Regions from separate parts of the Pseudarthrobacter sp. CCNWLW207 genome, predicted to be linked through region 1. Evidence: riboswitches for the same ligand, from Rfam matches in the RefSeq annotation. Region 1 holds a riboswitch; each other region holds the start of a gene.

Region 1 (3,267 bases):
GCAGATCAGTAGTACGAGTCACCAACTGGCAGAGGCGGGGGAACCACAACCGGCAGTCGCAAGGCTGCCTTGGGGTGAAGTCCGTCAGCAGCAAGCCTCTTCCAGCGAAGGATCCTCACGGGATATCTCTGCGCCGAAGCTTGCTTACGGCGGACCGGGTCTATGAACTCTCTGACCCGAATCCGACAGCTAACTTCGCAGGCTTTCCAGAGAGGAACCGTTCTTGACCATGCAGAATTCCAGGGGCCGCCGCCGCGCAGCGGGCCCCGCAGCAGCGCCCCGCGTTGCTGCAGCTGTGGCCGCGGACAGGCCCCGGGATCCACAGCGCGATGCGCGCCGCCGCCGGGGACCCTTCCGGCAAATCACTGACTTCGCAGCGGCCAGTGGGGTGGGCCAAAAGGCCGGCATCGCCCTCGCGGCCACCGGCCTGGTGCTCACAGTCACCGTCCCTGCCACCAGTCCCGTCCTGGCCACGCCGGACGCCGGTCAGCAGACATCGGCTGTTTCCGCAGCTCCGCAGCCTGAAATCTCCGCCGAAGCAGCCGCAAAAATCGACTTCAGCCGCTCATCCGTAGTCACCATGGGTGATCCGGACGGCAAGCTCAAGCAACTCTTGAGCGCCCAGTCGGCGGGGTCCATCACCCGGGCCGCCTCCGCCGGCAGCCTCGGTGCTCCGCTGGCGAGCCTGGTTACGGCCTCCCCATTCGGCTATCGCGTGAGCCCTATCACTGGCGGCTCCGGTGACTTCCACCGCGGCCAGGACTACGTGGCACAGTGCGGCACGTCTGTCCTGGCGGCCGCCAGCGGCACTGTGACCTTTGCGGGATGGCACCAGTTTGGCGGAGGTAACCGCGTGGTCGTGGACCACGGCAACGGCCTTGAAACGACGTACAACCACCTGTCTTCCTTCAACGTCAAGGTTGGCCAAACGGTCAGCCGAGGCGAGGTAGTGGCGCTCAGCGGCACCACCGGCGCCTCCACAGGCTGCCACCTCCATTTCGAGGTCCAGGTCAATGGCGAAGTCGTTGACCCCACCGGCTGGCTCTAGCCCAACTGATGGAAAGCTCTCACATTTGCGTGACATGCCGTGACCTGAATGTGACATTCGCTCTGAACTGCTGTACCGTCTAACTTGCGTCAACTTTTCCGAAGTTGACGTTCTTGAGTGGATTGCCTAGCTCTGCCACCGCTCAAGGTCCGTTCGCATGACATCGTCTGGCAGGGGCGGGGGAACCAATTTTGGTCTTTGAAGTTCGAAGGCCTTGGGGTTAAGTCGCAAAGCTTCCTGTGGAAGCGGCGTGGCCGGGTGAACTCCCATCCGAATCCGACAGCTCACCTCGTAGGCATTGGGAGAGGCTACCTTCGTGTCTTCACGCCATAATTCTGCGCGTCACCGCGCACAAACGGTTCGCACCAACCCGTTGGGCCCCGTGTCCAAGGCTGTCAGTGCAAATGCCGGGACCGTCGGTCGCCAAGCTGCTGTCATCGCAGCTGCATCAGGTCTGATCCTGAGCATGGGGCTTCCGGCCAACGCAGCGGACACCACCGCTGGCGTTTCCGCCTCCACCGAGTCCGGCTCGCAGACGGCGCTTGCCGTCACCGCTGCCCCCACCGCCACCGTCTCCTTCGAACGCCCCGTGGTCAAGACCACGCCGGCCCCGAAGGTCGAAACGGTCCGTGCACAGTCCACTGACACGGAACGGGCAGCAGGCGCAAAGGCCCCCGCAGCCAGCAAGCTGACGGACGCGGTATCTTCCGCGGCCGCCTCTGGCCTGGCCGCAATCGCCTACACCGGAATCGGCCACCCCTACGTCTGGGGCGGCACTTCACCCAACGGCTGGGACTGCTCCGGGTTCACCCAGTGGGTGTACGCCCAGGCAGGCATCAGCATTCCCCGTGTAAACGCGTGGACGGCAATGACCCCCACGTCAACACCGTCTCCCGGTGACCTTGTTATGCAGAATGGCGGCGCACACGTAGGCATCTACGTTGGCAACGGCATGATGATCAGCGCCCTGAACCCGTCACAGGGAACGCTGCTGCACTCCGTGGCCTCCACGGGCGGCGGATCCTTCTACACCCTGAAGTAGAAGAACCGCGCCCGCTAGAACACTTTTCGCTAAATCCCCGTTCGGGGTGTGCCGGCGTACCCCCAAGATGCCGGCGCACCCAAAGCCCTTGGCCTGCCTGTGCGGTCCTGAGGAAAACGAAAGAGAGAAATAATGACTACACGTGCAATTGCTGCACGGCACCGCGCGGAGGTCACCACGACCAACTCGCTGGCTGTCATTGCCAAGGCCCTCGGCGACAACGCCGGTGGCATGGGTCGCCAGGCCGCGGTTATCGCTGCTGCCTCCGGCCTGGTCCTGACCAGTGGTATCGCCGCCAACGCTGCAGACACCAACGTTCAGCGCGAATCGGCTTCCGCTTCCAACGTTGAGGTTGAGGTTGCCGCTCCCGCGGTCATTTCGGCCGCTTCCACCATTGCCATTTCCTACGAGAAGCCCGCGGTGACCACCACGCCGGCTCCCGTGGTTGAAGCGCCGGAACCTGAGCCTGAGGTTGAGGTTGAGGCTCCCGCACCCGCCGCTCAGGCTGTTTCCACCGTCAAGGTAGCGGCTGCAGCTCCGAAGGCACCTGTGGCCGCCAGCAGCAAGGGCCAGGCCATCCTGTCGGCAGCCTACGCCCAGCTGGGCGTCAACCAGGACTGCACCATGCTGGTCACCAACTCCCTGGCCGCTGTGGGCATCAACTTCCACGACTGGCCTGCAGGTTACCTGTCCCTGGGCCAGACCGTAAGTGCCGCCGAGGCCCAGCCCGGCGACCTGATCTACTACGCCGATGGCGGTGCGGGCGTTGCCCACGTAGCTGTCTACGCCGGCAACGGCCAGGCCGTACACGGTGGCTACAACGGCAACCAGACCGTTGTTTTCAGCGCCAACGTTGGCTCCGGCCCGGTTTTCATCCGCGTCAGCTAATTTCCGTAGCAACGCTTGGCAAGGACCCCCGCCCTACGGCGGGGGTCCTTGCGCTTTAACGGCGCAGCCGGGCCCAGACCCGGTAAGAGGCGATCGACACGGGCGCACCCCGAAACCATGGATTAGTTGATCCCGGGTTTCTTTGTTTACTCTTGTGGTGTCGATCCATAGCCCGGACATGCCGAGGGCAGCCGGCCCTCGCGCCCCTGACGGGTGCGGCCGTGAAGAGGTACGTGCATGCGCACTCTCGTTCTGAATGCTGGATATGAACCGCTGGCGGTAATCACCT
Region 2 (3,267 bases), on a different contig from region 1:
CTGGACTGGCCATGCCTGCCGCTGCCGTGACGGCTGACCTCGTGACGCGCGGCAAGCCGCATCCGGAAGGCTACCTGACCGCTGCCGGCTTGCTGGGCGTGGAGCCGGAGGATGCCATGGTCTTTGAGGATGCCCCGGCTGGAATCGCGGCCGGAGTGGCTGCGGGCATCCGGACCGTGGCGGTGGGCCCAAACACGGGCGAATTACCGGCGGGAGTGCTTCATATCCCGGATTACACCGCGGTCACGGCCTCGGTGGAGACGGACGCCGCAGGACGGCGGATTATTTCTTTCCGGCTTTGAGGTCGGCTACGATCTTCGCGATCCGCCTCGCCCTGGTTTCCTCCGTTTTGGCATCCCCGAGCGGCTCCACATAACGGCGCTGGGTGCTGTAGTTCAGGGTGGCATAGAACGCCTGGGCATCCGGTTCGGCGGCCATGGCTGCGGCCAGGTCATCCGGGACTTCAATGATCCGGGGCTGTGTATCGAGTTCCAGATCCACTTCAACGGTGTCGCCAGCCTCTACGCCGGTGAATTCCCGGTTGGCGGTGCTCACACCCACCAGGCTCTGCCCGCCCATCACCGCGATGCTGCTCCGGTAGCTCTTGCCGTTGATGGTTACCACCACCGGCGGGCGCTTGCCTGCGCCCAGGGCAGTCACAACCTCCTCCGGAACCTCAATACCAGCCTTGTTGCCGCTGCCCAGAATGGTTGTGGTAAATTTCATGGCCCCAGTATGGCCCGGAGCCGCAGGCCACGGAAGCCCGGCCCGCGCAAACATGCAACGCCAAAAAGCCGCAGGCCCTGAACCGGGGGATTCAGGGACTGCTGCTTCGGATGGCGGAAGCCGCAGGTACCGGCTTAGTACCAGTTGTTCGACAAGTGGAAATTCAGCGCGCCGCACGGCGACTGGTAGCGCTCCTGGATGTAGTTCAGGCCCCAGTTGATCTGCGTGCGGTAGTTGGTGAGGTAGTCCGCGCCGGCGCTCGCCATCTTCTCGGCGGGCAGCGACTGGACAATGCCGTAAGCGCCGCTGCTCGCGTTGGTGGCCGTGGTGGTCCAATCAGATTCCTTGGTCCACAGCGTCTGCAGGCACTGCATCTGGTCGGCTGACCAGCCATAGCTGCCAAGCTGGCTCGCCGCATAGGCCTGGGCCCCGGCCGGATCGTTGACGGCGACGACGGGAGCCGGTGCGGGCGCGGGCTCTGCGGCCGGTGCCGGTGCGGGCGCGGGTGCCGGTTCGGCGGCCTGCGGGGCAACGCTGATCTCGGCCGGAGCTGGTTCGGGGGCCGGGTTGGCCCGCATCTCGGCCTTTTCCAGGCGCAAGTTGGACTCTAGCTCTGCAGCCGAGGACTGGGTCCCGCTGACCGCCACCGGAGTCATGGATTCGGAAGCCTGGCCTGCTGCGCCGACCCCGATAAGGAGGGCGCAGGCCGCACCGAAAATGGCTGCACGCTTGCCTAGGGACGAAGCTTTTGTGTGTTGCGCGGCTGTCTTGCCACGGCCGTTGACTTTGTGTGCACCGCGCTCTGGGCGCGCTTGTACCTTGAATTCAGACATGATGGATCGCCTCTCACACCTGCGGAGTTAGCTGTCGGGTTCGGATGAGGGCATCCGGCCACACGGAAAGATCACGTGCTGGCTTCACCCCAAGGGCAGTTCAGTGCCCGGGACTCTGGGTCCCCCGCCTCTGCCTGGTCAAGCGGAATCCGGGAAGCGGCAGAGCTTGGCGTCATCCGGATATGCGGCTCAAAGGGAACCGCACCCCATCGACGCTACAGGAGCGCGACGCTTAAGTCACATTTTGGTAACAGAGATCACGACGCCGGTGCGTTGCCTTGCTATAAGCCGTTGATCACCGGCAGGCGCAACGTGAACTGGGTCCGACCCGGCCGGGAGTTCACTTCCACGCTGCCGCCGTGGGCTTCCACAACGGACTGCACAATGGACAGCCCAAGCCCGCTGGACCCTTCCGAAGCCCCCGCACCGGACGACCGTGAAGATCCCGTCCGTGCCGCGTCTGCGCGGGCAAACCGGGCAAAAACGTGGTCCACGAATTCCGGCGGGATGCCAGTGCCGTCGTCCGTTACTGTCACTACGGCACTGCCGTCGTCGGACCTCATCACGGCCGTGGTGACCGTTGTGCCCGGAACGGTGTGTTTGCGGGCGTTGGAGAGCAGGTTCACCAACATCTGGCGCAGCTGCGACGCATCGGCGTTGACCGCAAGCGGCTCGTCCGGCAGCTCAAGGTGCCAGTTGTGGCCGGGTGCGATGATTTTTTCGTCGCTGACGGTTTCGATCACCAGCTGCGTCAGATCCACCTCGCTGAGTTTCAACGGCTGGCCCTCGTCCAGCCTGGCGAGCAGGAGCAGGTCTTCCACCAGCGTGGTCATGCGCTCGGACTGGCTCTGAACCCGGGCCAGCGATTTCCGGCCATCCGGGGTGAAGTTCTCGGTCATCCGCATTAGCTCGGTGTAACCACGGATGGCGGTCAGTGGGGTGCGCAGTTCGTGCGACGCGTCGGCAACGAATTGCCGTACCTTGGTCTCGCTTTGCTGCCGGGCCTGCAGCGCGTTGGCCACGTTGTCGAGCATGAGGTTCAGCGCATGCCCCACGCTGCCCACCTCGGTTCCGGGGTTGGAGTTCGACGGCGGGACGCGCACCGCGAGTGCCACCTCGCCGGCGTCCAGCGGGAGCCGCGAGACGCGTGTGGCCACCTCGGAAAGCTGCTTCAGCGGCTGCATGGTGCGCCGGATGAGGATAGTCCCGGCCAGGCCAATCAAGACCAGCCCTCCAAGGGAAACAAAAACGAAGGTCCACACCAGGGAGGTGAGGGTGCTTTCCTTGCCGGCGAGCGGGAGCCCGGTCACCAGGACATCACCGTAGTTCGTTTCCACTGCAATCAGCCGGTACTCGCCATTGGAGAGCGTCCGGTCCACAGGGCGGGAATCCTCCTGGAGGGCCAGCAGGATCTCCTTGTCCTCAGCGGACAGGGGAGAACGCGTGGTATCAGAGGCCAGGAATCCGGCGCTGTTGACCTGCCCATTCAGGATCCGGGCGTTGAGCGTACCCACGCTTTGCCCGCGGGAATCCAGCGGGTCCGGCCTGCCGTTGAAGCCGCCCAGCGGCGGGCGGCCGGGGTCGTTGGACCGGGAGGCAGCCTGGCTGAGCTGTTCGTCGAGCTGGCGTGTAAGGAACGAGTCCATGGAAGCGTAGCTGAAGAGGCCAACGGCGCCGCAGATGGCCACCAGCAGGGCCATGGCAACCA
Region 3 (3,267 bases), on a different contig from region 1:
CGCTTCTGCCCCTGCTCCACGAGGACCAGGAGCAGGCCGTTGCGCTCGCTGTGGAGTCACTGGGCGCGTTCCGGAAGCTGTACAGCACGGCCTGGTCCACCGGGATGAAATCCAAGCTGGGACTCGGCGCGGAGGCAAGGGACGACGAAGCGGGGCCTCTGGTGAATGACCTGCTCGCCATGCTTGAAGAGGGGCAGGTTGATTACACCTCGTTCCTCCGGGGCCTCGGGTCCGCAGCCCGCGGTACACCCGATGCAGCCCGAACCATGTTCACGGACCCAGGAGCATTTGACGCCTGGGCCAAGAAGTGGCTCGCCCTGGCACCGGACGCAGACATGATGGACCGGGTGAACCCTGTCTACATCCCCAGGAACCACTTGGTGGAAGAAGCCCTGGGCGCCGCTACCGCAGGCGACCTGGACCCGTTCCACCGCCTGGTGGGCGTCCTGACGCAGCCGTACACTGAGCGCCCCGGCCTGGAACGCTACGCCGGTCCCGCGCCTGTTGACTTCGGCAGCTACCGGACGTTCTGCGGAACCTGAGCGAACAAAAACGGGGGACGACGGCGACAGGCGGCTGGTTGCCGCCCGCCGCCGTCGAACCGGCCGGACTCACGCTACGCGAACGAAGGACGCTCCCGACAACCAGCTGATGGAGTGGACTTCGGTCTTGTAACCGTCCACGCCGCCGCTAACAACCTGGCCATTGCCGGCGTAGACGCCCACGTGGCCGGCGGTGATGACCAGGTCACCGGCCGCAGGGGTGCCCACCACGGTGCCGTATGCGAAGAATTGCGTGGGTGCAAGGTCTCCTACGCTCTTGCCCACCGAGCGGAGTGCCTTCTCCACCATGGCGGTGCAGTCCTGCTGAACGCCGAGCTGCGAATAGGCGGAAGCCAGGATGGCAGCGCCGAGCGAGCCGGACGGTGCCTGCGCCGCCGGGGCGGCGGTGGAAGCCAGCTGGACGCCGGTGTTGGCCGGGGCAGTGGGCGCTGCGGCTGCCTTCGCCACCGGAGCCGGAGCCGGAGCAGTGTAGCCGGCACCCGGGATCTGGATCTGGTCACCGGGGTAGATGATGGTGGTCAGCGACAGGCCGTTCACAGCCAGGACGTCGTTCAGGGCCACGCCGTAGGTGGCGGAAATTGCGCCCAGGGTGTCGCCTGAGACGACCGTGTGGACGGTGGCTGCGGCGGCCGGAGCGGCAGCCGCGGCCGGTGCAACGGCGGCCGGTGCAGCTGCCGGTGCGCTGTTCTGGCCCTGCACATTGACGGTGCCGGACGAGTCCGGGCCGTGGACCCCGGCCTGCGCCGGGGTGCCAATGCTAAAGAGCAGCCCGGACGCGGCAACTGCGGCAAGTGCGGGCCGGCCGAACGTCAGTGCGCGGGCTTTGGCCGAGGAAGACAGGCCAACCAGGACGGTGGGGCGGACAGAAGTCGCACGATGGCGTGCGGCAGTGGAGTTTTTTGACACGGGTAATCGCCTCTCCCATGCCTGCGGGGTGAGCTGTCGGGTTCGGGTCGGAGACACCCGGCCGGTTACGGCTCCGTACGGGACGGAGCAATATCGACTTAACCCCAAGGCTTCGGAACGAAGCCGTGGAAACGTGGTTCCCCCGTCCCTGCCAGTGAAAGTAACTGGGGTCCCGGTTCAGCGGCAGGGTTCGGCATACTGACGGGAATGCCCCGGCTTGAGCCAGGACACCGCTCGACCATAACCTCTGCTCTTTTGGAATGTCACATTCCGGTAACGGAATGTAGGCCAAAAAGCCGCCTCATCTTCGGGTGGGGTTCTTCCCTGTGTGGAATGACGTTGCAGGTCAGGTCCCGATAGCGGTATATGCTGCGAAAGCTGGTGCCGCGTGATTGAAATCACGTAACAAAAGAGGTCGTCTTGCGTTTTGATCCTCAGATTGAGGCCTGATGCGTGGTATTTGAGGCCTGCCTTGGGGCTGCTGAGGGAGGGATCTCTGCTGGATAACAATGTTGGACCAGGATCCACAAGGCAAGAGTTTTGCCCGGTAAGCTCACCAACTATGTCCCGGTTTGCTCAAAGAATGAGGCTGCCTGCCGTTGCAGGCCTGCTGGCGGTTGTTTTGGCGGCCCCGCTCGCCATGGCGCCTTCGCATGCCGACGACGATACTCCGCCAGGCGGTTACCCCTCCTGGCAGGACGTGCAAAACGCCAAGCAAAGCGAGGCCGGTAAGGCTGCGGAGGTCACCAGGATCAACGAACTGTTGAGTGGGCTGCAGACGCAGGCTGAGGCACTGGGTGGCGCTGCCGTGACGTCCGCTGCCGAATACGCCGCGGCGGACGCAGCGCTCCAGGCTGCCAGCTCAAGGGTCGACGTCCTCACCGCACAGACTGAACGCGCCACGGCGGAACTCGGGCAGTACAAAAAGGAAATCGGTGCCCTGGCAGCCCAGTCGTACAAGACCGGCGGCACCAATATGGGATTCTTCGTAGCCCTCGACGCCGTCCAGACCAACAGCATCCAGGGTCTGAATATCGTCCAGATCGTCAGCGACAAGACCGCGGCCCTGGTGAACAAATCCGCGGCTGCCGAACGCGTCGCCAGCGCCCTCGCCGATCAGGAAAAGGCGGCGAGGATTGAACGCGAACGGCTGTCAGGGGAAGCCAAGAGCAAGCTCGACGCCGCCCAGGCGGCCCAGCAGGCCATGTCGCGGCAGGTTGCGGAGCAGCAGGAGCACAGCCAGGAACTGACCGCGCAGCTGGCATCCCTCAAGGGCACCACTGCCGCCGTCGAGGGGGAGTTCCGGCAGGGCCAGGCGGCTTTGGCTGCCTACGAGACCGCGCAGGCAGCTAAGCGCGCCGCAGCGCAGGAGCAGGCCCGCCAACAGGCCGAGGCGGCGGCCAAGGCCGCGGCCCTGGCCGCCGCCCAGAAGCCGGTAAACCCAGGGCCCGCCGCACCGGCCGCCCCAGCTGCACCGGCGCCGGCTCCTGTCCCAGGTCCGACGCCCAGCCCGCCGCCCGTCGTCGTCCCTTCCGTTCCTGGCGGTGCCGTCAACGACCCCGCCGGAGCCAAGAGTTACGCTTCGGGCCGGCTGTCCGCCTATGGCTGGGGCCAGGACCAGTTCCTGTGCCTGGCGCAGCTCTGGACCAAGGAATCCAACTGGCTGACCACGGCCACCAACCCCTACTCCGGCGCTTACGGGATCGCCCAGGCGCTGCCCGCTGGGAAGTACGCCAGCGCCGGTAGCGACTGGCTCACCAATTACCGGACGCAGGTCGAGTGGGGCCTCGGGTACATC

The links. Region 1 has a riboswitch for cyclic di-AMP ahead of V9L17_RS02800 (C40 family peptidase). Riboswitches for the same ligand answer to the same signal wherever they lie in the genome.
Region 2: linked by a shared signal. The riboswitch ahead of V9L17_RS14390 (hypothetical protein) and the one ahead of V9L17_RS02800 (C40 family peptidase) in region 1 are both predicted to bind cyclic di-AMP.
Region 3: linked by a shared signal. The riboswitch ahead of V9L17_RS08505 (C40 family peptidase) and the one ahead of V9L17_RS02800 (C40 family peptidase) in region 1 are both predicted to bind cyclic di-AMP.

Annotation. Positions count from the first base shown of each region.
Region 1 is NZ_JBBCBS010000001.1:626,403-629,669, reverse strand. It holds cyclic di-AMP (ydaO/yuaA leader) riboswitch at 7-219, shown strand; gene V9L17_RS02805 (M23 family metallopeptidase) at 230-1,048, shown strand; cyclic di-AMP (ydaO/yuaA leader) riboswitch at 1,197-1,360, shown strand; gene V9L17_RS02800 (C40 family peptidase) at 1,431-2,090, shown strand; gene V9L17_RS02795 (NlpC/P60 family protein) at 2,223-2,978, shown strand; gene V9L17_RS02790 (HNH endonuclease) at 3,216-3,267, shown strand, end outside.
Region 2 is NZ_JBBCBS010000007.1:222,200-225,466, forward strand. It holds gene V9L17_RS14380 (HAD-IA family hydrolase) at 1-302, shown strand, start outside; gene V9L17_RS14385 (YdeI/OmpD-associated family protein) at 283-726, opposite strand; gene V9L17_RS14390 (hypothetical protein) at 861-1,559, opposite strand; cyclic di-AMP (ydaO/yuaA leader) riboswitch at 1,565-1,724, opposite strand; gene V9L17_RS14395 (sensor histidine kinase) at 1,841-3,267, opposite strand, start outside.
Region 3 is NZ_JBBCBS010000004.1:140,968-144,234, forward strand. It holds gene V9L17_RS08500 (protein adenylyltransferase SelO) at 1-542, shown strand, start outside; gene V9L17_RS08505 (C40 family peptidase) at 612-1,469, opposite strand; cyclic di-AMP (ydaO/yuaA leader) riboswitch at 1,473-1,674, opposite strand; gene V9L17_RS08510 (lytic transglycosylase domain-containing protein) at 2,053-3,267, shown strand, end outside.